Regions from separate parts of the Pseudomonas sp. N-1-13 genome, predicted to be linked through region 1. Evidence: riboswitches for the same ligand, from Rfam matches in the RefSeq annotation. Region 1 holds a riboswitch; the other holds the start of a gene.
The links. A riboswitch is a leader RNA that binds a small molecule or an ion and turns the genes downstream of it on or off. The one in region 1 is predicted to bind cobalamin.

Region 1 (14,555 bases):
CAAGCGCGATCAGGAACTCAACCGTCAGCAGCAGGAAAAAGCCGAGCAGAAAGCCCGGGCCGCGCAGATCAAGCAATTGATCGAAGTCTCGCGTTTGCCGAAGCTGACCACTGAGGATTATTACAACTTTGTCGACGACAAGAAGGTCAAGCGCATCTCGGTCAACACGCTGATGCGCAACAAGTTGAGCAGCGGCTCGCTGGCGATCGTCCATCATGCCGGCGGCTACGAAGTGATCCCGCGCGAAGCGGCCCTGAAGATCCAAGAGCGCGATCCCAAGCGCATCGTGCAGCTCAATACCCAGACCGAAGAAGTGGATGCTGATGATCCGTATGCGGCGTATCAGATCCCTGATGATTTGATGTGGTAAGGATGAACTGAACACTAAACTGTGGGAGCGAGCCTGCTCGCGATGGCGGTCTGTCAGCCAACATTGATGTCGCTGATCCACCGCTATCGCGAGCAGGCTCGCTCCCACAGAGATTCTTATCGTTCAGGATTCTGTCATTTCAGCCGAGCGCTGCCTTTCCTGGCATTCCAGCTCGGCTTTGTAGTTATGGGCATCCGTCTCGGAGTGGAACATCCCCACCAGCAGGTCCTGTTGGTGTACATCCCAGATGCGGATACCGGCGGCAATACCTTCGTGGGACATGTGAGCGTCATCGCGTTCAGTTACTTTCACAGTCATCTTGCAAGCTCCAATCTCTGTTATCTGCAGCAAGGCGTGTGCAGGACTTTGTTATAGATTTGGGTAGCCGGCTAAGTAAATGCCTGGGCCTGTTAAGAAAATTTCATGAAAAACTCAGCGATCCCGCAGGTCAGGCAATGCGCGGCATTCGGTCGCAGGGTGTTTTTCATGAAGAAGTTTTCATGTTTCGGGGGGGTGAAATGTCGGGCAGTCACCTTGTGGGAGCGAGCCTGCTCGCGATAACGGTGTATCAGTCAATACCGATGCCGGCTGACCTAGCGCTATCGCGAGCAGGCTCGCTCCCACCGATTCATCTTCCACAGGCTGACTTTGCGCGGGTGCAGTTTTAGTGTTCAGGAAATCCGCGCATAAAAAAGCCCCGCACTGGGCGGGGCTTCTCTTGATATCGGTGTGGATCAGCTGCCTTTGACAGCCTTGCCGTTGACCGTACCGTCCTGGAGCATGATGTTGTACTCCTTGCCGTCGGTCTCGACCTGTTGCAGGCGTACCAGCAGGTAATCCCAATCCTTGGCGAACCAGAGCACCGTGATGCGTTTGCTTTTTGTCGGGTCGCGCACGCGCTCGACCTTGATCGCGTCGATCTGGCCGGCTTTGGTATCGACCTTCTCCGGGCCCAGTACGCGGAAGTCGTAGGTGTCGATCTCGCCATCATCGACAACCTGATAACTCATGCTTTTCTTGCCGGCCGCCACGTCGTGCTGCAGGGCCAACTGATAAGTGGATTTATCGACCATGCCACGGTTGAGTGGCAGTTTGACCGGATCGCCGCGATCGGTGCCGGTGACCATCTTCGTGTTCCAGTCGAAATCCAGGTCGGCTTTCTTGGCCTTGCCCAAGCCGCCACGTTCAAAGTGGTAGGACTGTGGCAGCAGTGTGTCCTTGTCCAGGGTCAGGGTGCTTTCTTCCGTCAGGCTGGCGATCATCATCGAAGCCTTGAAGCTCAGCTTCCAGGTGCCGTTGGCCTCTTTGGTCAGGCTGCGCTCGGCGGTGCCGCTCATGGGCAGCTGTTTCCAGTCGGCGGTGTAGCTGGCGGAGAACGGTTGAAGGTCTGCGGCCTGTGCCAGGGGCAGGGCAAGCAGAGCGCAAGCGAAGAGCAGGGCGCGACGCATAAAATCTCCTAGTATCGAATCAAATGGCCGCTGGCGGCGAGCAACTGGCCGTCCAGTGAGGCACCGCGATCGTCGAGGGTCAGCCGGCCTTCGGCAAACCAACGCACGGCCATCGGGTAGATCTGGTGTTCCCGGGCGTGAACCCGTTGGGCCAGGCTTTGCGGCGTGTCGTGCAACTCTACCGGTATTACTGCCTGTACGACCAGTGGTCCGCCATCGAGTTCCTCGGTGACGAAGTGCACCGAGCAGCCATGCTCCGTGTCTCCGGCCTCCAGCGCGCGCTGGTGAGTGTGTAACCCTTTGTATTTGGGCAGCAGCGATGGATGGATATTGAACAGGCGGCCCTGGTAGTGACGCACGAAGCCGGCGCTGAGGATGCGCATGAAGCCGGCCAGGACCACCAGTTGCGGATTGAACGTGTCGATCTGTTCGATCAGCGCGGCATCGAAGGCTTCGCGGCCATCGAACGCTTTGTGATCCAGGACGCGGGTGTCGATACCCGCATCCCTGGCGCGTTGCAGGCCGTAGGCATCGGCGCGGTTGGAAATCACCGCGCGGATGCGGACCGGGCTATCGCCGGTCCGCGTGCTGTCGATCAGGGCCTGCAAGTTGCTGCCGGTGCCGGACAACAGCACCACGACATCACAGGTTGCAGACTTCTGTTCTTGCATCAGTGAGCCTTAAGGTTTTTCAGCTCGACCTGGGCAGCGCCTTCGGCGGCGGTACTGATCTGGCCGATGACCCAAGGTTGCTCGCCGGCTTCACGCAGTACATTCAGGGCCGTTTCAACGTGCTCCTGGGCCACGCAGATCACCATGCCTACGCCGCAGTTCAGCACGCGGTGCATTTCGGTTTCATCGACGTTGCCTTTCTCTTGCAGCCAGTCGAACACGGCCGGACGGGTCCAGCTCGCCACGTCAACCACCGCCTGGGCGCCTTTTGGCAGTACGCGCGGGATGTTGTCCAGCAGGCCGCCACCGGTGATGTGGGCCATGGCCTTGACGGCGCCGGTGTCCTTGATCAGCTTGAGCAGCGGCTTGACGTAGATGCGGGTCGGGGCCATCAGCAGGTCGGCCAGTGGCTTGCCGTCGAGCTGGGTGTTCTCGATGTCGGCACCCGAGACTTCGATGATCTTGCGGATCAGCGAGTAACCGTTGGAGTGCGGGCCGGACGATGGCAGGGCGAGCAGGGCATCGCCAGTGGCGACTTTCGAACCGTCGATGATTTCGGATTTTTCCACGACACCGACGCAGAAGCCGGCCAGGTCGTAGTCTTCGCCTTCGTACATGCCTGGCATTTCAGCGGTTTCGCCGCCGACCAGGGAGCAACCGGACAGCTCGCAGCCGGCGCCAATGCCGGTTACCACCTGGGCGGCGGTGTCGACGTTCAGTTTGCCGGTGGCGTAGTAGTCGAGGAAGAACAGCGGCTCGGCGCCGCACACCACCAGGTCGTTCACGCACATGGCCACCAGGTCGATGCCGATGCTGTCGTGCTTGTTCAGGTTCAGGGCCAGACGCAGCTTGGTGCCGACGCCGTCAGTGCCCGAAACCAGCACCGGTTGCTTGTAGCCGGCCGGGATCTCGCAGAGGGCGCCGAAACCGCCCAGGCCGCCCATGACTTCCGGGCGCGCAGTGCGCTTGGCGACGCTCTTGATGCGTTCGACCAATGCTTCACCGGCGTCGATGTCTACACCGGCGTCCTTGTAGCTCAGGGAGGGTTGCTTGCTCATGATCCAGGCCTTTAGGGGGGATTTCTGGGTAACGACCGACCGCCGGGGCCATTGAATAACCGTTGTACGAATTATTCCGGGTGCCCAGCCATTGCCGGTCTGCGAAGGCGCGCGATTTTATCAGGCTTGAGGGGCAGCGGCCATCCTCGCGCCGACGGGCAGGGACATATCCTTGGAAAAAAACCGATATTTCTCCTATTGGTGCTGCGCGATGCGTCTGTATAAGGTGTAGCGGTAACCGGCTATGGTTATGACAGTGCGAAACTTCCAGCGGGTGTGTGAATGTTTTGCCAGGTGCTGTGGTCACAGCCATGCTCAATTTTCTTCACACGGCCTGTTCCAGCCGTTATGTCCGGGAATCTTCCATGCGTTTTTTCAAACTCTTGTCTGTGGGCTGCCTGTCGTTGATCAGCGTGGCGAGCCATGCCGAAAACCTCAATAGCCTCTATCAGGTGCTCGAGCCGGTCAGCAGCCAGGCCCCGCAAGAGCGTGACCAGGCGACTTTGCGCGCCCTCGACACGCTGGTGCTGCGCCTGACCGGCGATGCCAAGGCCGCGCAGAATCCCGGTCTGGCGGCGATCCGCAAGGATCCCCAGCAGATCATTCTTCAATATGGTTACGACGCCGGGCCGCCGGAAAGCCTCAAGGTGGATTTCGATCCAGCGAGCACTGACCGGGCCTTGCGCTCGGCGGGCTTGTCGCTGTGGGGCGCGAATCGGCCTGCGATCCTGGGCTGGTGGCTGAACGACTCGGCTGAAGGTTCCAACCTGGTAGGCGATGGCCAGGGCAGTGCCGAGCCACTGCGCCGCGCCGCCCAGCACCGCGGCCTGCCGCTGCACCTGCCCCTGGCGGATTTGAGCGAGCAGATCGTTGCTACCGCACCAAACCTGGAAGGCAGTGATCCGGCCCCGCTGCGCGAGGCATCGCAGCGTTATGGTGCAGACGCCTTGCTGGCGGTCCATGCCAAGGAAGAGGGCGGCCAATGGCAGGCGACCTGGCGCTTGTGGCAGGGTGACCAGCGCGAGCAGGGCAATGCCCAGGGCGCCGACCCTGCCGCCCTGGCTGATGCGGTGATGCTGGCGGTGAGTCAACGCCTGGCGCCGCGTTTCGTTACCAAGCCGGGCGTGGCCACCGAGCAGCTGCTGGAAGTGCAGGGCATGAACCTGGAGCGTTATGCGGCGCTTGGGCGTTTGCTCGAGCCGTTCGGTGGGCAGTTGCAGCGGGTTGAAGGGGACCGGATCATTTATCGGGTCAACGGCAGCGCCGAACAGTTGAAAGCGCAATTGGCCCTGGCGAAACTGCAGGAAATTCCTGCTGGCGAAGCCGTCGCGCCAGTGCCTGTGGCCCAGCCAGCCGCTGATGGCTCCATTCCGGCCGCCGCGCCAGCGCCAGCGCCGACCGCCAACCTGCGGTTTCGCTGGTAGTTTTTCTTTCTTATATAGCTAGGAGTGGTTCATGGGCGATACGCGGCGTTGGTTCTGGTTGGGTGGGGTCGCCCTGCTGTTTGTGTTCATCTATTTGCTGCATCCGATCCTCACGCCGTTCCTGGTTGCGTTGCTCCTGGCCTATCTGTTCGACCCACTGGTAGATCGCCTGGAAAAACTCGGCTTGTCCAGGACCTGGGGCGTGGTGTCGGTGTTTGGGCTGATCATCTTGATTGTCATTGCTCTGATGCTGGTGCTGATACCGATGCTGGCCAAGCAACTGATGCGCCTGTACGAGCTGGCGCCGCAGATGCTCGACTGGTTACAGCACACTGCCGTGCCGTGGGTGCAGTCGAGGCTGGGGTTGGCTGAAGGCTTCTGGAAGTTCGACAAGGTCAAGGCGGCCATCAGCGAGCATATGGGCCAGACCTCTGACATCGTCGGTGTGGTGTTGAGCCAGGCCACAGCCTCGGGGCTGGCGTTGATCGGTTGGCTGGCGAACCTGGTGTTGATTCCGGTGGTGGCTTTTTATCTGCTTCGCGACTGGGACTTGATGATGGCCAAGATTCGCAGCCTGCTGCCACGCCATCGTGAAGAACGCATCATGACCCTGACCGGCGAATGCCATGAAGTGTTGGGGGCGTTTGTGCGAGGGCAATTGTTGGTGATGGTGGCGCTGGGCTTCATCTATGCGGCGGGATTGATGCTGGTGGGCCTGGAGCTGGGGCTATTGATCGGCTTGATCGCCGGGCTTGCGGCCATCGTGCCCTACATGGGCTTCGTCATCGGTATCGGCGCGGCGTTGATTGCCGGCTTGTTCCAGTTTGGCGGTGATCTGTACCCGATGGTCGGCATCGTGGCGGTGTTCATGGTCGGGCAAGCGCTGGAAGGCATGGTGCTGACACCGTTGCTGGTGGGTGATCGCATCGGCCTGCATCCAGTGGCGGTGATCTTTGCGATCCTGGCAGGGGGTGAGTTGTTCGGTTTTACCGGGGTCCTGCTGGCGCTGCCGGTGGCGGCGGTGATCATGGTGCTGGTGCGTCATATGCACGATCTGTACAAGGATTCAGACATCTACAGTGGCGTCGAAGACCCCGAGCTATAGCGCCAATGGCGGGCGCGGCGGTTGTCCCAGCGTCAGGGAAACCGTCGCTCCATCGTTCTGTCGCTGCAAACCTTTGATTTTGCTCGTGGTCCGGCGCATTGTGCGGTCCGCGTCACGGGTATAAACTTTGCGCACTTTACACAGAGGCCACTAACGGTTCTTTTGGAACTGTTCAGTCAGCATGAAACCGATTCAGCTGCCCCTAGGTGTGCGTCTGCGTGATGACGCCACCTTTATCAACTACTACCCAGGCGCCAATGCCGCTGCACTCGGCTATGTCGAGCGGCTTTGCGAAGCCGACGCCGGCTGGACCGAGAGCCTGATTTATCTGTGGGGCAAGGACGGGGTGGGGCGCACGCATCTGTTGCAGGCCGCTTGCCTGCGGTTCGAGCAATTGGGTGAGCCGGCGGTGTATCTGCCATTGGCCGAGTTGCTGGATCGCGGCGTGGAGATCCTCGACAATCTTGAACAGTACGAACTGGTCTGCCTGGATGATCTTCAGGCGGTGGCCGGCAAGGCTGATTGGGAAGAAGCGCTGTTTCACCTGTTCAACCGGTTACGCGACAGCGGCCGGCGTTTGCTGATTGCTGCATCGACGTCGCCGCGGGAGCTGCCGGTGAAGCTGGCCGATCTCAAGTCCCGTCTCACCCTGGCGCTGATTTTCCAGATGCGCCCGCTCTCCGATGAAGACAAGCTCCGTGCATTGCAGCTGCGCGCTTCCCGGCGTGGCCTGCACCTGACCGATGAGGTCGGGCACTTCATCCTTACCCGCGGCACCCGCAGCATGAGCGCGTTGTTCGAACTGCTCGAACGTCTCGACCAGGCGTCGCTTCAGGCCCAGCGCAAGCTGACCATCCCTTTTTTGAAAGAAACCCTTGGCTGGTAGAAGTCGCAGCAATAGTGGCTTATAGCCTGTTTCTACCACGGCACAGCCCGCGTCCCTTCTGGGCTGCAGGCTGCAGAGGGTTGAAAACGGTTGGGGCGCTTAGATGTAAACCTAAAACCGAGAAGTCACATTTGCATCGATTGAATTTGCAAATGAGCTTGATAGTGGGCATAGTCTCGCCATCTTTACAACTTCAGCCACGGTCGTGCCCATGCTAAGTCGCTTCGCACCCCTGGTGCCTCTCGCACTCGTTACCCTGTTGTTCGGTTGTGCTGCCCACTCTCCAGTGTCCCAGCAAGCGCAACAACCACAGGTTCAAAATTCCGTTACTGCCCAGTCTTCCTCTGTTGCACTTGAGGAAGAAATGGCCACCGACAAAGAGCTGGCAGACTTCGCCGGCAGCAAGCCTTATCAGCTTCCGGTGCTGGCTGACAGCATCCTGGAGCGGGGCATGTCCTTGATCGGTACCCGCTATCGTTTTGGCGGTTCCTCCGAGGCCGGCTTCGATTGCAGCGGTTTCATCGGGTATCTGTTTCGCGAAGAGGCTGGCATGAGCCTGCCGCGCTCCACTCGCGAAATGATCAACGTGAAGGCCCCGCTGGTTGCTCGTAACGAGCTTGAGCCGGGCGACCTGCTGTTCTTCGCGACCAACGGTCGTCGTGGTCGCGTCAGTCACGCCGGTATCTACCTGGGTGACAACCAGTTCATCCATTCCAGCAGCCGTCGCAGCGGTGGCGTGCGAATCGACAGCCTGGGCGACAGCTACTGGAGCAAGACCTTCATCGAAGCCAAGCGCGCACTCGCGATGGCACCGACCGTGGTCACTGCTCGCAAGTAAGCTCACAGTTTGTAAGGCAAACTTAAAGTCTTACTTGAAGTTTGCCTCATAGCCGCTAGAATCCATGATCATTGATTGATGGCAATCCGCCTGCGTACTCCGCAGGCGGCTTTGTTTTCATGCCCACGGCAGAAAAGCCGCATCCAGATCAGGATTGTTCTGCATATGTCGACGTCGGCCCGCCTCGCTCTCATGCTCCTTGCCGCGCTGCTCAGCGCTTGCGCCAGCCGTACTCCGCCACCTGCGCCAGCGCGGGCTCCGGTGGTATTCGCTCCCGCGCAAAGCTTTTCCCCGGTTGCCGAAGACGTGCTATTCCGGGCGCTGGGGTTGGTGGGGACACCCTATCGGTGGGGCGGCAATACGCCGGATTCAGGCTTTGATTGCAGTGGCCTGATCGGCTATGTGTATCGCGATGCGGCCGGTATCTCCCTGCCGCGTTCCACCCGCGAGATGATTGGTATGCGCGCCCCGAGTGTCGGTAAGGAGGCGTTGCAGACCGGTGATTTGATTTTCTTCGCCACCAACGGTGGCTCTCAGGTCAGCCATGCCGGGATCTATGTCGGGGAGGGGCGTTTCGTCCACGCGCCAGCGACCGGGGGTACGGTCAAGCTCGATAGCCTGTCCAAGGCTTATTGGCAGAAAGCCTATCTGAGTGCCAAGCGTGTGCTGCAACCGGCGCATCTGGCGCGTAATCCCTGACGATTCAAGTTCGCTTTTTGCGCCGGCTCAGCAGAGCTCTTGTGGCGAGAGAACAATCCCTCGCCACAGGTTCCAGTGTTCAGGTCAGCTTCTTCAGCGGTTATTTAGCCCAAACCCGCCAAATCTTGTTCCCCACATCATCTGCCACCAACAGCCCGCCCTGTTTGTCGATCACCACACCCACTGGTCGACCTTGGGCTTTTTCATCTGCATTCAGGAAACCGGTCAGCACATCCACCGGTTGCCCCACCGGCTTGCCGGCGTTGAAGGGTACGAAAATCACTTTATAGCCGCTGTGGGGTTTACGGTTCCATGAGCCGTGCTGCCCGATGAAAGCCCCTTCGGTAAACGGCGCTGGCAAGGTGCTGCCTTCGGCGAACGTCAGCCCCAGTGACGCGGTGTGTGGGCCGACGGCGTAATCCGGGGCGATGGCCTTGGCCACCAGTTCCGGTTTTTGTGGCTCGACCCGCTTATCGACGTGCTGCCCGTAATAGCTGTAGGGCCAGCCATAGAAGGCGCCGTCCTTGACTGAGGTGATGTAGTCCGGGACCAGGTCGCTGCCGATCTCATCGCGCTCATTCACCGCGGTCCATAGCGCGCCACTGCGCGGCTCCCAGGCCAGGCCGTTGGGGTTGCGCAGGCCCGAGGCGAAGATGCGGTGATTGCCGCTGGCACGGTCCACTTCCCAGATGGCCGCGCGGCCTTCCTCGGCCTCCATGCCGTTTTCCCCGACATTGCTGTTCGAACCGGTAGTGACGTACAGCTTGCTGCCGTCCTGGCTGGCGATCACGTTTTTGGTCCAGTGGTGATTGAGCGTGCCACCCGGCAGGTCGACGACCTTGGTCGGCTGCGCCTTGATTTGCGTATCGCCCTCTTTATAAGGGAAGCGAATCAGTCGGTCGGTGTCGGCCACGTACAGATCATTGCCCACCAGTGTCATGCCGAACGGTGAATTGAGGTTTTCCAGAAAGACCGTACGGGTTTCGGCGATGCCGTCATGATTGGCATCACGCAACAGGGTAATGCGATTGGGGCTGGGCACTCCCGCGCCGGCGCGGCCCATGACTTTCTCCATGACCCAGCCACGAATGCCTTTGGAGTCGTCCGGTTTGGGCGGTGCGTTGGTTTCTGCCACCAGCACGTCACCGTTGGGTAGCACGTAGAGCCAGCGTGGATGATCCAGCCCTTCGGCGAATGCGCCCACTTGCAGGCCCTGGGCCGGGGTAGGTTTGACGCCATCCGGCCAGCCGATAGCCTCGGCAATGTTGACGGTGGGGATCAGGGTCTTGTTCGGTTCCGGCAGTTTTGGCGAGGGGCCAGTGCCGTCGGAAACCTGCAGTGTGGAGGACTCGCCGCAAGCAACAAGCCCTGCGGCCAATGCGACGATCAGAAGGTGTGGTGGCTTGAGCATGCGGGCTTCCCTATGAGTGCATGGTGGTTATTCATAGAGAAGCTTAGACCCGCGATGGTTCAACCGGTCAGCCGTGGGCCTGCTTGAACAGCACGGCGATGCCCGGATGATACTGCCCGGCCTCATTGCGCAACTTGCGATAGGCATAAGGGAAGTACCAGGCCACGGCGCAGGTATTTTCCTTCTGCAGTTCATCGATCATGTCCTGCAGTTCTTCCGGCGTGGCGCTCTGCTGGGCCTTTTGCGGTGCGACGAACAGGCAGCCCAATCGCAGGTCACTGGAATAGCTGATACGTTTGGCGTCGCTGGTGATGTCGAGCAGCGGCTGGGTAAGATTGAGGTTCTTGACCTTCGGCCAGCGTTGAGTGGCCTGGATGAAAGCGCGCTCCTCGGTGCCGGCGATGAACAGATCGGCGCTGACGTTGCGTTCGCCTTCTTCATTCTGTTTGCGAGTGGGGGTGTTCTGCAGCGTGACCATCTCGGCCATCCAGGCTGCGGCCGAGAGCAAGCCAAGATTGGCTTTTTCATCGAACCAGTAAGGTGTGTCGTTATCGCCGCGCACGGCGTTGTAACGGTCGATACAGTCAAACCAGCGTTCCAGCACCGGGCGCAGGAATTCCAGTTTTGGATTGCTGATGATCATGCCTTGCATGCTTTTGCCCTCTTGTTATTGTGATATCGGGTCGTGATGCCTATTTGATATCACTTGCCGCAGCATGGCACAAGATTGGCGTCATTTTATTGATCAGGGCCAATGTCCGCTGTTGAACCTGTGCCGGCTTTAATTGACGCTCCACCCCCAACCCTCTAACCTTCGCGGCTTGTTTCAGGTGCTCTGTGACCGGGCGATCGTTGGGTCGACAGAGTGAAACAGGGAAGCCGGTGAGTGCATACGAACCCGGCGCTGCCCCCGCAACGGTAAATGAGTCAACGCTGCGCCTGGCACTACACAGGCCACCAGCCACTGTGTCCGTAGACATGGGAAGGCGCGCAGCCCGGCATCACGCCGCTCATGAGCCCGGAGACCGGCCTGATTCATCCAACGGCATCACGGTGGGCGATGCCAGGCTTGTTGCCGTCTTTTTTGTGCCCGCCCGCCGTTATCCAATCCCAACGGAGAGCTCCCATGACCCACACCCCCGATCGCGACGAACGCCACCTGGCGCGCATGCTGCGCAAGAAAGCCGTGATCGACGAGCGCATCGCCAACTCGCCCAACGAATGTGGCCTGCTGCTGGTGCTGACCGGCAACGGCAAGGGTAAGAGCAGTTCTGCGTTCGGCATGCTGGCCCGGTCCATGGGCCATGGCATGCAATGCGGCGTGGTGCAGTTCATCAAGGGGCGTAACAGCACCGGTGAAGAGCTGTTTTTCCGTCGCTTCCCGGAGCAGGTGCGCTTTCATGTCATGGGCGAAGGCTTCACTTGGGAAACCCAGGATCGCCAGCGCGACATCGCCGCGGCTGAAGCGGCCTGGGCAGTTTCGCGTCAATTGTTGAGCGACCCGTCCATAGGCCTGGTGGTGCTCGATGAACTCAACATTGCCCTCAAGCACGGTTACCTTGACCTGGACCAGGTGTTGAGCGACTTGCAGGCCCGTCCGCCGATGCAGCATGTGGTGGTGACCGGTCGCGGCGCCAAGCCGGAATTGATTGAACTGGCCGACACCGTCACCGAAATGGGCATGATCAAGCACGCGTTCCAAGCGGGTATCAAGGCGCAGAAGGGCGTCGAACTGTGAGCGATGTTCCCTTGGCGAGTCGTCACTGCCCGGCGGTGCTGATCGCCGCTCCTGCTTCCGGGCAGGGCAAAACCACGGTCACCGCCGCCCTGGCCCGCTTGCACCGTAAGCAGGGGCGCAGGGTGCGGGTCTTCAAGTGCGGGCCTGATTTCCTCGACCCGATGATCCTGGAGCGGGCCAGCGGCGCGCCGGTCTACCAACTGGACATGTGGATGGTCGGCGAGCAGGAGAGTCGTCGATTGTTGTGGGAAGCTGCTGCCGAAGCCGACTTGATTCTGATCGAAGGGGTGATGGGGCTGTTCGATGGCACGCCATCGAGTGCCGATCTGGCCCGGCACTTCGGCGTGCCGGTGCTGGCGGTGATCGATGGCACGGCCATGGCCCAGACCTTCGGTGCCCTGGCCCTGGGCCTGGCGCGGTATCAGCCGGACTTGCCTTTCGCCGGGGTACTGGCCAATCGGGTCGGCACCTTGCGTCATGCGCAGTTGCTCGAGGGCAGCCTGACCGAAGGCCTGCGCTGGTACGGCGCCCTGTCACGGGAAACCGGTATCGAGCTGCCAAGTCGCCACCTTGGGTTGGTCCAGGCCAGTGAATTGAATGATCTGGACCTGCGCCTCGACGCCGCCGCCGATGCCTTGGCTGGCAGTTGTGAAGTGGCGTTGCCGCCGGCTGTGGAGTTCGTCGCGCCAGCGGTGATTGCCGCGCAGCCGTGGCTGGAAGGTGTGCGCATCGCCGTGGCCCGGGATGAAGCGTTCGCCTTCACCTATGGCGCCAGCCTTGATTTGTTGCGAGCCATGGGCGCGCAACTGAGCTTCTTTTCACCTATTCATGACAGCGAACTGCCGGCGGCGGACAGCCTGTATCTGCCCGGTGGCTATCCGGAATTGCACCATGTTGCGCTGGCGCAAAACGCGCCGATGCTGGCGGCGATCCGCGCGCACCATCAAGCAGGCAAACCCTTGCTGGCTGAATGCGGCGGCATGCTTTATCTGTTGGACTCGTTGACGGATGTGGACGGCACCCGCGCCGAGCTGCTTGGGTTGCTGGCCGGTGACGCGCAGATGCAAAAGCGTCTGGCGGCCCTGGCGCTGCAATCGGTGGAGTTGCCGGAGGGCACTTTGCGCGGGCATACCTATCATCATTCCCTCACCAGCACCGGGCTGGAGCCGATTGCCCGAGGTCATAGTCCCAATGGCGGGCGTGGCGCGGAGGCGGTTTTCCGGCAGGGTCGGATGACGGCTTCCTATGTGCACTTCTATTTTCCGTCGAATCCAAGGGCGATTGCCGCGCTGTTTGCACCTGATCCTGAGGCCGCTATCGCAAACAGGCTCGCTCCCACCTCCGATCACCTGACCCCTGTGGGAGCGAGCCTGCTCGCGAAGCGGCCATGACAGACACCGCTTTCTCTCAGGCCGAACGCGATGCCGTCTACCGGGCCATCGCCGAACGCCGCGACATGCGCCACTTCACCGGCGGCACCGTTGAGCCAGCGTTGCTGCGTCGCCTTCTGGAAGCCGCGCATCAAGCCCCCAGTGTGGGTCTGATGCAGCCGTGGCGGTTCATTCGCATCAGCGACCGCGCCTTGCGTGGGCAAATCCGTCAACTGGTGGAACAGGAACGCATCCGCACCGCCGAGGCCCTGGGTGAGCGCAGCGATGAATTCATGAAGCTCAAGGTCGAAGGTCTCAACGACTGCGCCGAAGTGCTGGTGGCGGCGTTGATGGATGATCGCGAGCGCTATGTCTTCGGTCGACGAACCCTGCCGGAAATGGACCTGGCCTCGCTGTCTTGCGCGATCCAGAATCTGTGGCTGGCCTCTCGCGCCGAAGGGCTGGGGATGGGCTGGGTTTCGCTGTTCGAGCCCCAGGCCCTGGCCGAGCTGTTGGGCCTGCCCGCCGGCGCCAAACCGCTGGCAATATTGTGCCTGGGGCCGGTCGAGGGGTTTTACCCGGCACCGATGCTTGCCTTGGAAGGCTGGGCGCAGCCGCGTGCGCTGGATGAATTGCTCTACGAAAACCATTGGGGAGTAAGCCCATGAGTGTGGCGTTGCTCAGTGCTGCCGCGGTGGCGCTGGATGCGCTGTTGGGCGAACCCCGACGCTGGCATCCGCTGGTGGCGTTCGGTCGCTTTGCCGATCGTATCGAACAGCGTTTCAACTCCGGCGGGCGTGGCTGGCGCAGCCATGGCGTGACGGCGTGGATCATCGCCGTGGTGCCGTTGACCCTGCTCGCGACGGCGCTGTCCTGGGCGCCGTTGGTGGGCTGGCTGGTGGAAATCCTGGCACTGTACCTTGCCCTTGGCCTGCGCAGTCTCGGGGAGCATGTCGAGCCGGTAGCCCGGGCTCTGCGCGGTGGAGATCTGGACGAAGCGCGCCGGCGGGTCGGCTACTTGGTCAGTCGTGAAACCGCCGAACTGGATGAGACTGCCGTTGCCCGTGCCGCCACTGAGTCGGTGCTGGAGAACGGCAGCGACGCGGTATTCGCCGCGCTGTTCTGGTTCGCCGTCGCGGGCGCGCCCGGTGTGGTGTTGTACCGCCTGAGCAATACCCTCGACGCCATGTGGGGCTATCGCAACGAGCGCTTTGAGCGTTTCGGCTGGGCGGCGGCCAAGATCGATGATGGGCTCAACTACATTCCGGCGCGCCTGGTGGCGCTGACTTACGCCGTGCTTGGAAAAACCCGCCTGGCGCTCAAGTGCTGGCGCACCCAGGGCCCGACCTGGGACAGTCCCAATGCCGGGCCCGTGATGGCCGCCGGCGCGGGTGCGCTGGGGGTCGAACTGGGTGGCGCGGCGGTGTATCACGGCCAATTGCATCAACGTCCACCCTTGGGCGAAGGCGCGCCGGCGAACGCCGACGCCATTGATCGCGGCTGGCAACTGGTCCAGCGTGGCGTATGGTTGTGGTTG
Region 2 (14,555 bases), 710 kb from region 1:
ATCGCTCTGGCTGCGCTCGCTGCGCCAGGCCAGGTCCTTGAAACTGATGGGGCGACTGATGATCCGCCCGTCCAGTTCCGGCAGGGCAATGTGCATCGCCAGGTCCCGCGGGCCCAGACCCTGCTCACTGGCGCGCCAGCCAGGCTCGTTGTCCTGGGCGCAGATCGCCTGGATCACCGGGATATTGCGGCGAAACGGTCGCAAGTGCGGCGCTTCGGGGCTCGATTGGGCGAAACCGGTGGTGTTGAGGATCACCCCCGCCGCCACCTCATCCAGCCAGTCTTCAACCAAGGCCAGGCAAGCAGGCTCCTTGAGGCTCGCCACGGCAATGGGCAAGGGATTGAGCCCCGCCGCTTGCAGACGCTGGCAAAACACGTCGATGAACGCCGTGTTCGCTGCTTGCAGGTGGGAGCGATAAAACAGCACCGCCGCCACCGGCTGCCCGGCCCGCCAGTCGCTTTGCCAATCACTCAGGCTGGCGTTGGTTCGTTCCGGATGGTAGATCGCCGTGCGCGGCAGGGTTTGCGGTTCGCCCCAAGGATAGTCGCGACCGAACCATTGGCTGGCCAGGTTATGGAACAGGTCCAGGGCATTGCCCAAACCGCCTTGGCGCAGGAACTGCCAGAGCCGGTCCCGATCCTCATTGGGCACGTTGCTCAGGTCGCTGAGCTCCGGGTCGGGTCGATCGTCCCCCGGCACCAGGATCAGCTTCACCCCGCGCTCGGCCAGTTCCATAAGACGTTCAATGCCGTAGCGCCAATAACCGATACCGCCATGCAGGGAAAGCAGGATGACCTTGGCGTGACGCAACACGTCGTCGAAATACAGATCCACCGAGGCGTGGTTTTGCACCTGCATCGGGTTGGCGAGGCGAAACTGCGGATAGTCGTCCGGCAACTGCCGCGCCGCTTCGGCCAGCAGCGCCAGGCTGGAGTCGCCGCTGCACAGGATCACCAGCTCGGCGGGGGTTTGTCCGAGATCGGCAATGTTGTCGTCCGACACGAAACCGCCGGGCTGGGTCCTGAGCAGGTGCATGGCTTAGACGCTGAGGGCGGCGCGCAATTGCGCTTCGAGCAGCCCGGCATCCAGCGCCTGGCCGATCAGCACCAGACGGGTCACCCGCGCTTCATCGGCGCCCCACTGCCGGTCGAAATGTTTGTCGAAGCGCGTGCCCACGCCCTGGATCAGCAAACGCATCGGCTTGCCAGGAATGGCCGCGAACCCCTTGACCCGTAGCACGCCGTGCTGGACCACCAACTGGGTCAGCGCGTCCAGCAGCAGGCTTTCGTCGGCCTGGGGCAGCTCGATGGAAATAGAGTCGAACGCGTCATGATCATGGTCGTCATCGTCGCCGTCATGGTGATGATCGTGATGGCTGTGGCGGCTGTCGATGTGCTCCTCGGAGCCGGCGCCCAGGCCGATCAACACTTCCAAAGGCAAGCGACCGCTGCTGGCTTCGATGACCTTGACCGCCGGCGGCAGTTCTTCGGCCACTTCCAGGCGCACCTTGGCCAGGTCTTCAGGGCTGATCAGGTCGGCTTTGTTGAGGATCACCAGGTCGGCGCTCGCCAGTTGATCGGCGAACAGCTCGTGCAGCGGTGATTCGTGGTCCAGGTTGGGGTCAAGTTTGCGCTGGGCATCGACCTGGTCCGGGAACGCGGCGAACGTGCCGGCGGCCACGGCCGGGCTGTCGACCACGGTGATGACCGCATCGACGGTGCAGGCGCTGCGGATTTCCGGCCACTGGAAAGCCTGGACCAGCGGTTTGGGCAGGGCCAGGCCCGAGGTTTCGATAAGGATGTGATCGAGGTCACCGCGCCGCGCCACCAACTCGCGCATCACCGGGAAAAACTCTTCCTGCACGGTGCAGCACAGGCAACCGTTGGCCAGTTCATAGACGCGACCGTTGGCTTCTTCTTCGGTGCAGCCGATCGAGCACTGCTTGAGGATCTCGCCGTCGATACCCAGCTCGCCGAACTCATTGACGATCACGGCGATGCGGCGGCCCTGGGCGTTGTCGAGCATGTGCCGCAGCAAGGTGGTTTTACCCGAGCCGAGGAAGCCGGTGACGATGGTGACAGGGAGTTTGGCCAGTGTTTTCATCGGATGCCCTTTGGCAAGGTGGCGGGCAAACGGGACGACAACCCGCACGCATGGGCGCACGCGGAAGATTTCGCCACCGGATCACCCCGCCCGGTTGTAGTGAGAATCTGTGTCGAGGCAGGTCTCCTGGCTGACGGCGGGCCAGTCATTCGACTGGCAGTTACTGCGCCTTCCCGTGCACCCTTGGTCAAGAGCATGCACAGTGGCCTTGCAGAAACATCACCGTTCACAGTTGCGGGGGCAGCCGCGGCTTGGACCGCGTTCCCTTCTTAGCTTCGGCCAATGCCGAAGAACCTCGAAGGCGCAAGGCTACGCAGGGTGTGGGGGCGGGTCAATGTCCGCAGGTGAGTTCTGTGGTGTCTTGCGGGCCCTATCGCGAGCAGGCTCGCTCCCACAGTAAATCTCGCCGATCACAAAATTCATGTTCAACAAAGCTCAACTGTGGGAGCGAGCCTGCTCGCGATGGGCGCAACGGGTATCAGCCAATTGACGCCCCGCCCCCGCCCATGCTCTCCTGTGCGCCTAGTTACGGGTGCCCTTCACAGGGTGAAACGGGAAACCGGTGAATCGTGTGCTTTACTTCAAGGCCACGTCAGTCCGGTGCTGCCCCCGCAACGGTAAGCGAGAGAAGCGTCAGATCCACTGTGCCTCACGGTATGGGAAGGTGACGCTTGTCGGCCAGGCACAAGCCCTGCCCCTCGCGAGCCCGGAGACCGGCCCATGACTCATGCATCAACAAACCCGCGGTGGGCGGGCGCTGTTCGAACCTTGGCGGGCCTGCGCCCGGGGTTTCATTGCGCTCGCTTCACCCGATGACAAGAGACCATAGGGAAGCGCCATGTCGACCATCAGCAGCACCGCCCGTACCGCCAGCAGCTCCACGACCCTGAGCCAGCGCCTGAGCGCGGCGATTTTCGCCTCGATCCTCGGTGCAGGCCTGGTCTATTTCGCCGGTTTCTCCCACATCGAAGCGGTGCACAACGCGGCCCACGACACCCGCCACAGCGCCGCATTCCCGTGCCATTGAGACCTGACGACATGATCAAGCGTATCGCGCAAACCGCCGGTTTCAGCGGGTTGCTGGCCGCCCTGCTGCTAACCCTCCTCCAGAGTTTCTGGGTATCGCCGCTGATTCTGCAGGCCGAAACCTACGAAAGCGCACCGGCTACCGAGCACCATGAGCACGCCGCTGGGGCCGTTCACTCCCATGATGCCCAAGCGTGGGAGCCGGAAGACGGTTGGCAACGACTGCTCTCCACCACCGGCGGCAATCTGGTAGTCGCGGTGGGTTTCGCCCTGATGTTGGCGGGCTTGTACACCCTGCGGGCGCCGACTCGCACGTCCCAGGGATTGCTTTGGGGTTTGGCCGGTTATGCCACGTTTGTCCTGGCCCCCACCCTCGGCCTGCCACCGGAGCTGCCTGGTACGGCGGCGGCCGATCTGGCCCAACGGCAGATGTGGTGGATCGGCACGGCGGCCTCCACTGCGGTAGGTATCGCCCTGATTGTCTTCGGCAGGCATTGGTTGCTCAAACTGTTGGGCGTGGCGACCTTGCTGCTGCCCCATGTCATCGGTGCGCCGCAGCCTGAGGTCCACTCGATGCTGGCGCCCGAAGCACTTGAAAGCCAGTTCAAGCTCGCCTCGCAATTGACCAACGTCGCGTTCTGGCTGGCCTTGGGCCTGGTCAGCGCATGGTTGTTCCGGCGTGGCGACCAGGCTCAGCACGACGCATGAGCACCGGGCCGATCCTGGTGGTCGGCCTGGGCTGTCAACGCGGCTGCCCGGCCAGCACGCTGCGAGAACTGCTTGATCAGACTTTGCGGGCACACGGCATCGAGCTCTCTGAGGTTCGCGCCTTGGCCAGTATCGACCTCAAGCGTGACGAGCCGGGCCTGCTGGAGCTGGCCGAGCAACTGGAGTTGCCGCTGACCTGTTTCAATGCCGAGCAATTGTCCAGCTACCAGCAGCGGCTCAGTCACCGCTCCGAGATCGCTTTTGAACGCACCGGTTGCTATGGCATCGCCGAAAGCGCTGCCCTGGCCCTGGCCGACCGGTTGGGCGCGACACCTGCGACGCTGTTGATTCCTCGCCAAAAGACCCCAAGCGCCACGCTGGCATTGGCGGTGACGTCGTAAAACCCGATAATTCGCGCCCTGGATCATGAGCGATCTTCATTCAAAGGGTCGCCCACTCACCTTTAGGAACCGGTCATGACCGTTTATTTCATTGGCGCCGGCCCTGGCGACCCGGAACTGATCACTGTCAAAGGTCAGCGACTGATCCGCAGCTGCGCGCTGATCATTTACGCCGGCTCCCTGGTGCCCACAGCCGTGCTGGAAGGCCACAGCGCCGAACAGGTGGTCAACAGCGCCGAGCTGCACCTGGAGCAGATTATCGAGTTGATCAAGGCCGCTCACTTCAAGGGCCAGGACGTGGCCAGGGTGCACTCCGGCGACCCGAGCCTGTATGGCGCCATTGGCGAGCAGATTCGGTGCCTGCGGGAACTGGACATCCCGTTCGAGATCATCCCCGGCGTGACCGCGACCTCCGCCTGCGCCGCCCTGCTGGGCGCCGAACTGACTTTGCCGGACGTGTCCCAAAGCCTGATCCTCACCCGCTACGCAGACAAAACCGCGATGCCCGCCGGCGAAGAACTGGGCAGCCTGGCGCAGCACGGGGCGAGCATGGCGATTCACTTGGGCGTCAATCATCTGGAAAAAATCGTCAGCGAACTGCTGCCCCACTACGGCGCGGATTGTCCGATCGCAGTGATTCACCGGGCGACATGGCCGGATCAGGATTGGGTGGTGGGTACGCTGGCTGACATTGCCGAAAAGGTCCAGGCCAAGGGCTTTCGACGCACGGCGCTGATTCTGGTGGGACGCGTACTGGGTAATGATGTGTTCAGTGAGTCGTCGCTCTACCGCGCCGGGCACGCGCATCTCTACAGACCCTGAAAACACAACTTTAAGAGCGAGCTTGCTCCCACAGGGATTTGCGGCGATTAAAAAATCGAACATCACCGCCGCCCCAATGTGGGAGCGGGCTTGCTCGCGAAAGCGGTGGATCAGCTTGCGCGGATGTCGGATCCGCCCAAAAAAAACGGCGCTCACGGGCGCCGTTTTTTTGTATCCGCAGCGAACACCTATCAGTAGTAGGCGTTTTCTTTCTGCGTGTGGTCGGTCACGTCGCGCACGCCCTTGAGTTCCGGGATACGCTCGAGCAAGGTGCGCTCGATGCCTTCCTTCAAGGTCACGTCGGCCTGGCCGCAGCCCTGGCAACCGCCGCCGAACTGGAGCACGGCGATGCCGTCTTCCACCACGTCGATCAGCGATACCTGGCCGCCGTGGCTGGCCAGCCCCGGGTTGATTTCGGTTTGCAGGTAATAATTGATGCGCTCGTTGACCGGGCTGTCGGCATTGACCATCGGCACCTTGGCGTTCGGCGCCTTGATGGTCAACTGGCCGCCCATGCGGTCGGTGGCATAGTCGACCACCGCGTCGTCCAGGAACGCTTCGCTGAACGAGTCGATGTACGCGGTGAAGCTCTTGAGCCCCAGCGCGGTGTCTTCAGGTTTCTCTTCCCCCGGCTTGCAGTAGGCAATGCAGGTTTCAGCGTACTGGGTGCCGGGCTGGGTGATGAAGATGCGGATCCCGATACCTGGGGTGTTCTGCTTGGACAGCAGGTCGGCCAGGTAATCGTGGGCGGCATCGGTAATGGTAATGGCGGTCATGGAAACTCCTCGCAGGCTTGTCGGCAGTTTACGCCAATCATCGCGCCGGACAAAGTCCTAGTATTTTTGTCAGGAAAGCGCCCGGATATCCTGGTCAGAGGTTCTGGTAGCGATTCATGTCCAGCACCCCACTTTCCAGCGGCTCCGTCTCCTGCAGGTAGTGGCTCAGGTCATGGAAGTACTGCCAGAACTGCGGGTGACTGCGCCGAATGCCCCAGCGCTCGACAATTCGCTCGAAAGCCTGCCCGTCCCGGGCGCCCTCCATGGCGTCGACAAAGGCCGGCACTTGCTCGGCGGGGATGTTGAAGATGAAGTTCGGATAGCTGCTCAGCACACCCGGAAAGACCGTCAAGGTGTCCAGCCCCGGCTGGTATCGCAGCGCCTCGCCGAGCAAAAATGCCACGTTACTGTGAGCGCGGTTGCGCAGCAGACTGTAGACCTCACGGCGACCGCTGACGGTTTCGACGCGCAACATGGTCGCTTCCGGCAACTGGTTGATGACGCTCAGGCCCGCCGCCGGTCGGGAAGACAGGCGACTGAGGGCCTGTTCGGCGTTCTGTAAGGCCGGATCAATGTTCGGACGCGAGCAATAGGCGCCATTACACCGGTTGATCGGATCGGGCCGCGCGTTCAAATCACCATAACGAACCAGCAATTGCTGGACGAAATCGCGCTTGGGATCATCTTCGTCAAGCTTGAGAGCGGTGGGTTTGTCGTCGTCGATGGCCTCGTAATCGAGCCACATCTTGAATTTTCCGCCCGACTGATACCAATCGTTGAGGTAGTCCTCGCGGGAATCGGCTGGCATCAGCCGCAGGAAGTTCTGCTCCGCGCCGTTGCGAATCAGGTCGAAATACAGTCGCGTCTGGGCCTGGTGGGACACGTTGCCGAACACGTCGAAGTTCACCGCCAACTGATAATAAGTGCGCTCCAGCAATGGAAAGTCGAACAGCCACATCGTCTGCGGCACCTCGCCAATCAGGCCCTTGGTGACCGAAGCACTGTCGAAATGCCGGAAAATGCTCAGCAAGGCATTGTCGTTGCCGGCCCACAGCGTCGACCAACTGGGCGCAGGCAGGTCGGCGTAGTTGTCGCGACGCAAGGCTTCGTACTCGTTGCGCTTGTCCCGGTAGTCCAGCCACAGGCTCAGGACGCTGCCCACGTCGTCATTCTGCCCCGGCATCGCCAGCAACGGTGTGGCCTGGCCGCGGTAATTGGGGTCGGTGATGTACAGATCATGTTCCGGGGCCTGGAACAACGCCCAGAAGTTGTCGCGAATCACGTCCGTGGCGATCTGGCCCCGGCAAACCGGGCCGCGGATAAATGTGCGCACGAAATACTCGGCGTTATCGAGCATGAACTGATAGCGGGCCTGGGCCGGGATCGCCTCGAAGGTGGAAAACGGGTTGGCCCGCCGCTCCGGGCCGTACCCTGGCAACGCAGTGACCTGCCATCTGCCGCTGTAGAACAGGCTCTTGATCCGCGCCATTTTCGCCGCGCTCAACCCGTAGGTGATGTGGGTCTTGTGCACGATCACCCCTTGTACCGGCCAGAGCCGGTAATACACACGGGTGCCTGGGTCATCGTTCGGGCGGCGGGTGTTGATCAGATCGATTGGCTGGCCGGTAGGCGTGCGCGAACGTACCCACTGGAAGAAATGCCCCGGCTCGCCATCCTTGAAATAAATGTGCGCCAGAAACCAGTGCTCAAACAACCACCGGCCCACTAGGCTTTCCCGGGCGCCGGGGGCGTTGAGCAGGTTTTCCCACTGCACCACCTGCAACGCTTCGGCGGCGCTCGGCGCCAGCGCTTGCTGATCGATGGGTGCACCCGCGGCCAGCCAGCGCTGCAAGGTCTGATATTGCTGGTCGGTCAGGCCAGTGACCGCCAGAGGCATGCCTTCCTTGGGATGCGCGGCGGCGTACTCGTCGAATTGCCCCGGCATCGGGCAGCTGTTGTCACGCTCAAGCCCAAGCACGATGTCCTGGGGCAGCTTGGCGTTGGGCTGCAACGGTGTGTTGTGGCCCAGTTCGAGCATCTGCGCCATCAGCGCGGCCTGACTGCCTTGAGCATCCAGCACGGAATAGAAGCCTTTGCGCTGCCAGGCCCGCTGGCCGGAGGCGTCATAGAACAAACGGGTGGGTTCGGCAGCCTGGCGTCGTTCACCGTCATAGACTGGCAGCTTGCTCGCGCCCCGGGACACGCCTTCGCCACTGCCCAGGCTCAATTGGCACGCAGAGTCATAGCAGGCGTGGCAGGCGACGCATTTTTCCGTGAAGATCGGCTGGATATCGCGAGTGTAGGAAATCGCCGGGGCGGGATCCTTTGCCACTGAGTAAAAAGACAACAGCAGCAACAGACTGCCGAATAAGACGCGGTACGGCATGTCTCGGGTCCCTAAGAGATAATCCGGCGATTCTACCGGGCCGCCATCGCGATGCAAACATGAGCAGGATTCATGCAAAAGCCACCCATGATCAAATCCTGTACAGGTTTGCTATCATCCCCGCCTTCGTAATGGTCTTTTTCCAGGTAGTCCTATGTCCGATCGCAGCGCTCGCCTTTATCTTCTCCAGCAGGCCCTCAAGGAACGCATTCTGATCCTCGACGGCGGCATGGGTACGATGATCCAGAGCTACAAGCTTGAGGAACAGGACTATCGTGGCAAGCGTTTCGCCGACTGGCCGAGCGACGTCAAGGGCAACAATGATTTGTTGGTCCTGAGCCGTCCGGATGTGATCGGCGCCATCGAAAAAGCCTACCTGGATGCCGGTGCCGACATTCTGGAAACCAACACCTTCAACGCCACCCAGGTGTCCCAGGCCGACTACGGCATGCAGGGCCTGGCCTACGAGCTGAACCTGGAAGGCGCGCGCCTGGCCCGCAAGGTCGCCGACGCCAAGACCCTTGAAACACCGGACAAGCCGCGCTTCGTAGCCGGCGTGCTGGGCCCGACCAGCCGCACCTGCTCGCTGTCGCCAGACGTGAACAACCCCGGCTACCGCAACGTGACCTTCGACGAGCTGGTGGAGAACTACACCGAGGCCACCAAGGGCCTGATCGAAGGCGGCGCCGACCTGATCCTCATCGAAACCATTTTCGACACGCTTAATGCCAAGGCAGCGATTTTCGCCGTGCAAGGGGTGTATGAGGAATTAGGCGTCGAACTGCCGATCATGATCTCCGGCACCATCACCGACGCGTCCGGCCGCACACTGTCCGGCCAGACCACCGAAGCCTTCTGGAACTCCGTCGCTCACGCCAAGCCAATCTCCGTTGGGTTGAACTGCGCCCTCGGTGCCAGCGAACTGCGCCCGTACCTCGAAGAACTGTCGAACAAGGCCAGCACCCACGTATCGGCGCACCCGAACGCCGGTCTGCCCAATGAATTCGGTGAATACGACGAACTGCCGGTGGACACCGCCAAAGTCATCGAAGAGTTTGCCCAAAGCGGCTTCCTGAACATCGTCGGCGGCTGCTGTGGCACCACCCCGGCGCACATCGAAGCCATCGCCAAGGCCGTGGCCGGCTACGCACCGCGCCAGATTCCGGAGATCCCGCGGGCTTGCCGCCTGTCGGGCCTGGAACCGTTCACCATCGATCGCAGCTCCTTGTTCGTCAACGTCGGCGAGCGGACCAACATCACCGGTTCGGCCAAGTTCGCCCGCCTTATCCGCGAACACAACTACACCGAAGCCCTGGAAGTGGCCCTGCAGCAGGTCGAGGCCGGCGCGCAGGTGATCGACATCAACATGGACGAGGGCATGCTCGATTCGAAGAAGGCCATGGTGACCTTCCTCAATCTGATTGCCGGCGAACCGGATATTTCCCGCGTGCCGATCATGATCGACTCCTCCAAGTGGGAAGTGATCGAAGCGGGCCTCAAGTGCATCCAGGGCAAGGGCATCGTCAACTCCATCAGCATGAAGGAAGGCGTCGAGCAGTTCATCCATCACGCCAAGTTGTGCAAACGCTACGGCGCCGCCGTGGTGGTGATGGCCTTCGACGAAGCTGGCCAGGCCGATACCGAAGCGCGCAAGAAGGAAATCTGCAAGCGCTCCTACGACATCCTGGTCAATGAAGTCGGCTTCCCGCCGGAAGACATCATCTTTGACCCGAACATCTTCGCCGTCGCCACCGGTATCGAAGAGCACAACAACTATGCCGTGGATTTCATCAACGCCTGCGCCTACATCCGCGACGAACTGCCTTATGCGCTGACCTCGGGTGGCGTGTCCAACGTGTCCTTCTCGTTCCGGGGCAACAACCCGGTGCGCGAGGCGATTCATTCGGTGTTCCTGCTCTATGCAATCCGCTCGGGCCTGACCATGGGCATCGTCAACGCCGGCCAACTGGAGATCTACGACCAGATCCCGGTGGAACTGCGCGACGCGGTGGAAGACGTGATCCTCAACCGCACGCCTGAAGGCACCGACGCCCTGCTCGCCATCGCCGACAAGTACAAGGGCGACGGCAGCGTCAAGGAAGCGGAAACCGAAGAGTGGCGTGGCTGGGAAGTGAACAAGCGCCTGGAACACGCGCTGGTCAAGGGCATCACCACGCACATCGTCGAAGACACCGAGGAATCGCGGCTGTCGTTCGCCCGGCCGATCGAAGTCATCGAAGGCCCGTTGATGGCCGGCATGAACATCGTCGGCGACCTGTTCGGCGCCGGCAAAATGTTCCTGCCCCAAGTGGTGAAGTCCGCCCGGGTGATGAAGCAGGCCGTGGCCCACCTGATTCCATTCATCGAGGCGGAAAAAGGCGACAAGCCAGAAGCCAAGGGCAAGATCCTCATGGCCACGGTCAAGGGCGACGTCCACGACATCGGCAAGAATATCGTCGGCGTGGTGCTCGGTTGCAACGGCTATGACGTGGTCGACCTGGGCGTGATGGTGCCGGCAGAGAAGATTCTGCAGGTGGCCAAGGAGCAGAAGTGCGACATCATCGGGCTGTCCGGCCTGATCACTCCGTCCCTGGACGAGATGGTGCATGTGGCCCGCGAGATGCAGCGCCAGGATTTCCACCTGCCCCTGATGATCGGTGGCGCCACGACCTCCAAGGCCCACACGGCAGTGAAAATCGAACCCAAGTACAGCAACGACGCGGTGATCTACGTCACCGACGCCTCGCGCGCCGTGGGCGTGGCCACCCAGTTGCTGTCCAAGGAACTCAAGCCGGCATTCGTCGAGAAAACCCGCCTGGAGTACATCGACGTTCGCGAGCGCACCGCCAACCGCAGCGCCCGTACCGAACGCCTGAGCTACCCGGCCGCCGTGGCGAAAAAACCGCAGTTCGACTGGAGCAGCTACCAGCCGGTCAAGCCGACCTTTACCGGCGCCAAGGTGCTGGACAACATTGACCTCAACGTCCTGGCCGAATACATCGACTGGACACCGTTCTTCATTTCCTGGGACCTGGCCGGCAAGTACCCGCGCATCCTCACCGACGAAGTGGTCGGGGAAGCGGCTACTGCCCTGTACGCCGATGCCCGGGCGATGCTGCGCAAGCTCATCGACGAGAAACTCATCAGCGCCCGCGCCGTGTTCGGCTTCTGGCCGGCCAACCAGGTGCATGACGACGATCTGGAAGTCTATGGCGAGGATGGCAAGCCACTGGCCCGCCTGCATCACCTGCGCCAGCAGATCATCAAGACCGATGGCAAGCCGAACTTCTCCCTGGCCGACTTCGTCGCGCCCAAGGACAGCGGTGTGACCGACTACGTGGGCGGCTTCATCACCACCGCCGGCATCGGCGCCGAAGAAGTCGCCAAGGCCTACCAGGAAGCCGGCGACGACTACAACTCGATCATGGTCAAGGCCCTGGCCGACCGCTTGGCCGAGGCCTGCGCCGAATGGCTGCACCAGCAGGTGCGCAAGGAACATTGGGGTTACGCCAAGGACGAAAGCCTGGACAACGACGCCCTGATCAAGGAGCAATACACCGGCATCCGCCCTGCCCCCGGTTACCCGGCCTGCCCGGATCACACCGAAAAGGCCACCTTGTTCCGCCTGCTCGACCCCGAGGCCAGCGAACTGAAGGCTGGACGCAGCGGCGTATTCCTCACCGAGCATTACGCCATGTTCCCGGCGGCAGCCGTCAGCGGCTGGTATTTCGCCCATCCCCAGGCGCAATACTTCGCCGTGGGCAAGATCGACAAGGATCAGGTCCAGAGCTATACCGCGCGCAAAGGCCAGGACTTGAGCGTGACTGAGCGCTGGTTGGCGCCGAATTTGGGTTACGACAACTAAGAGCCTTAAAGGATCGCAGGCTCCTACAGGGTTTTGTGTATTGCTGTAGGGGCTGCCGCAGGTTGCGATCTTTTGTCTATGCTTGTTCCAAACCCATGGCAGACGAGGGATTTATGGACGATCCGATCGACAACAAGCCGCCGACCCTGTGGCAGATGGTGCACAGTGTGCTGGCTGCCGCCTTCGGCGTGCAGAGCGGCAAGAATCGCGCCCGTGACTTCACCCACGGCAAGCCGAGTCACTTCGTGGTATTGGGCATCGCCTTCACGGTGATCTTCGCCCTGACACTGTTTGGCATCGTCAAGCTGGTGGTGCATCTGGCGGGGTTGTAAATCTGTCTACGACACACATAACCCCCCTGTGGGAGCGAGCCTGCTCGCGATAGCGGTTTGTCAGTCACCTCATGGCTGACTGACAAACCGCTATCGCGAGCAGGCTCGCTCCCACAGTTTTTTCACCACCGCTCTATTGGTGACTGACCCAGAACACCGCGGTGCCCACCACCAGGATAATCAGGAACAAAATGGCCCAGGCATCAACAGTACTGTCGCTTTTCCTTGCTTTGGTCGGATTGCTCATTGCATCGCCTCTTGTCGGTTTTGTAGGTGATTGCATAGGGACTCGACCACAGTTAAGACGATGATTGCCCGCACGACAAATGTGGGTTAGGCAATAATCAATCCCATTAGTCGATTTGGTTCTTTACATATACTCAAACATCACTTTTGCGCATAACTCAAAACAGGTATCTTGCACCGGCTCCTGTAGGAGTGCGCGGCCGTGCGCGCAGAATTGCCGAGGCAGAATCCGATTCCAGCGAGCCAACACGCAGCTGTTTCTGATCGGCCCAAGCCTGAGAACGAGACTTATATGTACGTATATGACGAGTACGATCAGCGGATCATCGAGGACCGCGTCAAGCAGTTCCGTGATCAGACCCGACGCTATCTGGCAGGCGAGCTGAGCGAAGAAGAATTCCGCCCTCTGCGTTTGCAGAATGGCCTGTATATCCAGCGCTTCGCCCCGATGCTGCGCGTAGCGGTGCCCTATGGCCAACTGACCTCGCGTCAGGTGCGCATGCTGGCCAAGATTGCCCGCGACTACGACAAAGGCTATGCCCACATCAGTACCCGCCAGAACGTCCAGTACAACTGGCCCGCCCTGGAAGATGTGCCCCAGATCCTGGCTGAACTGGCCACCGTGCAGATGCACGCGATCCAGACCAGCGGCAACTGCCTGCGCAACGTCACCACCGACCAGTTCGCCGGTGTCGCGGCCGATGAGTTGATCGACCCGCGCCCCTGGTGCGAGATCGTTCGCCAGTGGACCACCTTCCACCCGGAATTCGCCTACCTGCCGCGCAAGTTCAAGATCGCCATCAATGGCTCGACCTCGGACCGTGCGGCCATTGAAGTCCACGACATCGGCCTGGAGACGGTCTACAACGCCGCGGGCGAGCTGGGCTTCCGTGTGCTGGTGGGCGGCGGCCTGGGCCGTACGCCGGTGGTCGGCGCGTTCATCAACGAGTTCTTGCCATGGCAGGACCTGCTGAGCTACCTCGACGCCATCCTGCGGGTGTACAACCGCTACGGCCGTCGTGACAACAAGTACAAGGCGCGGATCAAGATCCTGGTCAAGGCTCTTACGCCAGAAGTGTTCGCCGAAAAGGTCGAGGCCGAAATGGCTCACCTGCGCGGCGGCCAGACCACCCTGACCGAAGCCGAAGTCCATCGCGTAGCCAAGCATTTCGTCGACCCGGACTACAAGGCCTTGAGCAACCAGGACGCCGAGCTGGCCGCGCTCGACAAAGAACATCCGGGCTTCGCCCGTTGGCGCACTCGCAACACCCTGGCCCACAAGAAACCGGGCTACGTCGCGGTGACCCTGTCCCTGAAGCCGACCGGCGTCGCGCCGGGCGACATCACCGACAAGCAGCTGGACGCCGTGGCCGACCTGGCTGAGCGCTACAGCTTCGGTCAACTGCGCACCTCCCACGAACAGAACATCATCCTGGCGGACGTTGAACAGAGCCAGTTGTTCACCCTGTGGGGCGAGTTACGCGAGCAAGGGTTCGCCACGCCGAACATCGGCCTGCTGACCGACATAATCTGCTGCCCGGGCGGCGATTTCTGCTCCCTGGCCAACGCCAAGTCGATCCCTATCGCCGAGTCGATCCAGCGTCGTTTCGACGACCTGGACTACCTGTTCGACATCGGCGAGCTGGACCTGAACATTTCCGGTTGCATGAACGCCTGTGGTCACCACCACGTCGGCCACATCGGCATCCTGGGCGTGGACAAGAAAGGCGAGGAGTTCTACCAGGTCTCCCTGGGCGGCAGCGGTAGCCGCGACGCCAGCCTGGGCAAGATCCTCGGCCCATCGTTTGCCCAGGACGACATGCCTGACGTGATCGAGAAGCTGATCGACGTTTACATCGAACAACGTACTGAAGACGAGCGTTTCATCGA

Region 2: another riboswitch for cobalamin. It lies ahead of AC3I65_RS16235 (CbtB domain-containing protein); the one in region 1 lies ahead of cobO (cob(I)yrinic acid a,c-diamide adenosyltransferase).

The regions. Positions count from the first base shown of each region.
Region 1 is NZ_JBYNRI010000001.1:4,336,380-4,350,934, reverse strand. Features, by position in the region: gene AC3I65_RS19570 (DUF2058 domain-containing protein) at 1-370, shown strand, start outside; gene AC3I65_RS19565 (hypothetical protein) at 494-688, opposite strand; gene AC3I65_RS19560 (DUF3108 domain-containing protein) at 1,105-1,818, opposite strand; gene purN (phosphoribosylglycinamide formyltransferase) at 1,827-2,489, opposite strand; gene purM (phosphoribosylformylglycinamidine cyclo-ligase) at 2,489-3,547, opposite strand; gene AC3I65_RS19545 (DUF2066 domain-containing protein) at 3,913-4,971, shown strand; gene AC3I65_RS19540 (AI-2E family transporter) at 5,003-6,076, shown strand; gene hda (DnaA regulatory inactivator Hda) at 6,258-6,962, shown strand; gene AC3I65_RS19530 (C40 family peptidase) at 7,174-7,800, shown strand; gene AC3I65_RS19525 (C40 family peptidase) at 7,966-8,499, shown strand; gene AC3I65_RS19520 (PQQ-dependent sugar dehydrogenase) at 8,600-9,910, opposite strand; gene AC3I65_RS19515 (hypothetical protein) at 9,978-10,562, opposite strand; cobalamin riboswitch at 10,722-10,958, shown strand; gene cobO (cob(I)yrinic acid a,c-diamide adenosyltransferase) at 11,037-11,648, shown strand; gene AC3I65_RS19505 (cobyrinic acid a,c-diamide synthase CobB) at 11,645-13,039, shown strand; gene bluB (5,6-dimethylbenzimidazole synthase) at 13,036-13,686, shown strand; gene cbiB (adenosylcobinamide-phosphate synthase CbiB) at 13,683-14,555, shown strand, end outside.
Region 2 is NZ_JBYNRI010000001.1:3,628,412-3,642,966, forward strand. Features, by position in the region: gene cobN (cobaltochelatase subunit CobN) at 1-1,035, opposite strand, end outside; gene cobW (cobalamin biosynthesis protein CobW) at 1,039-2,103, opposite strand; cobalamin riboswitch at 2,203-2,416, opposite strand; cobalamin riboswitch at 2,617-2,839, shown strand; gene AC3I65_RS16235 (CbtB domain-containing protein) at 2,942-3,130, shown strand; gene AC3I65_RS16240 (CbtA family protein) at 3,142-3,837, shown strand; gene AC3I65_RS16245 (cobalamin biosynthesis protein) at 3,834-4,238, shown strand; gene cobM (precorrin-4 C(11)-methyltransferase) at 4,314-5,060, shown strand; gene nfuA (Fe-S biogenesis protein NfuA) at 5,252-5,836, opposite strand; gene AC3I65_RS16260 (fatty acid cis/trans isomerase) at 5,931-8,222, opposite strand; gene metH (methionine synthase) at 8,377-12,087, shown strand; gene AC3I65_RS16270 (DUF2970 domain-containing protein) at 12,201-12,419, shown strand; gene AC3I65_RS16275 (nitrite/sulfite reductase) at 12,958-14,555, shown strand, end outside.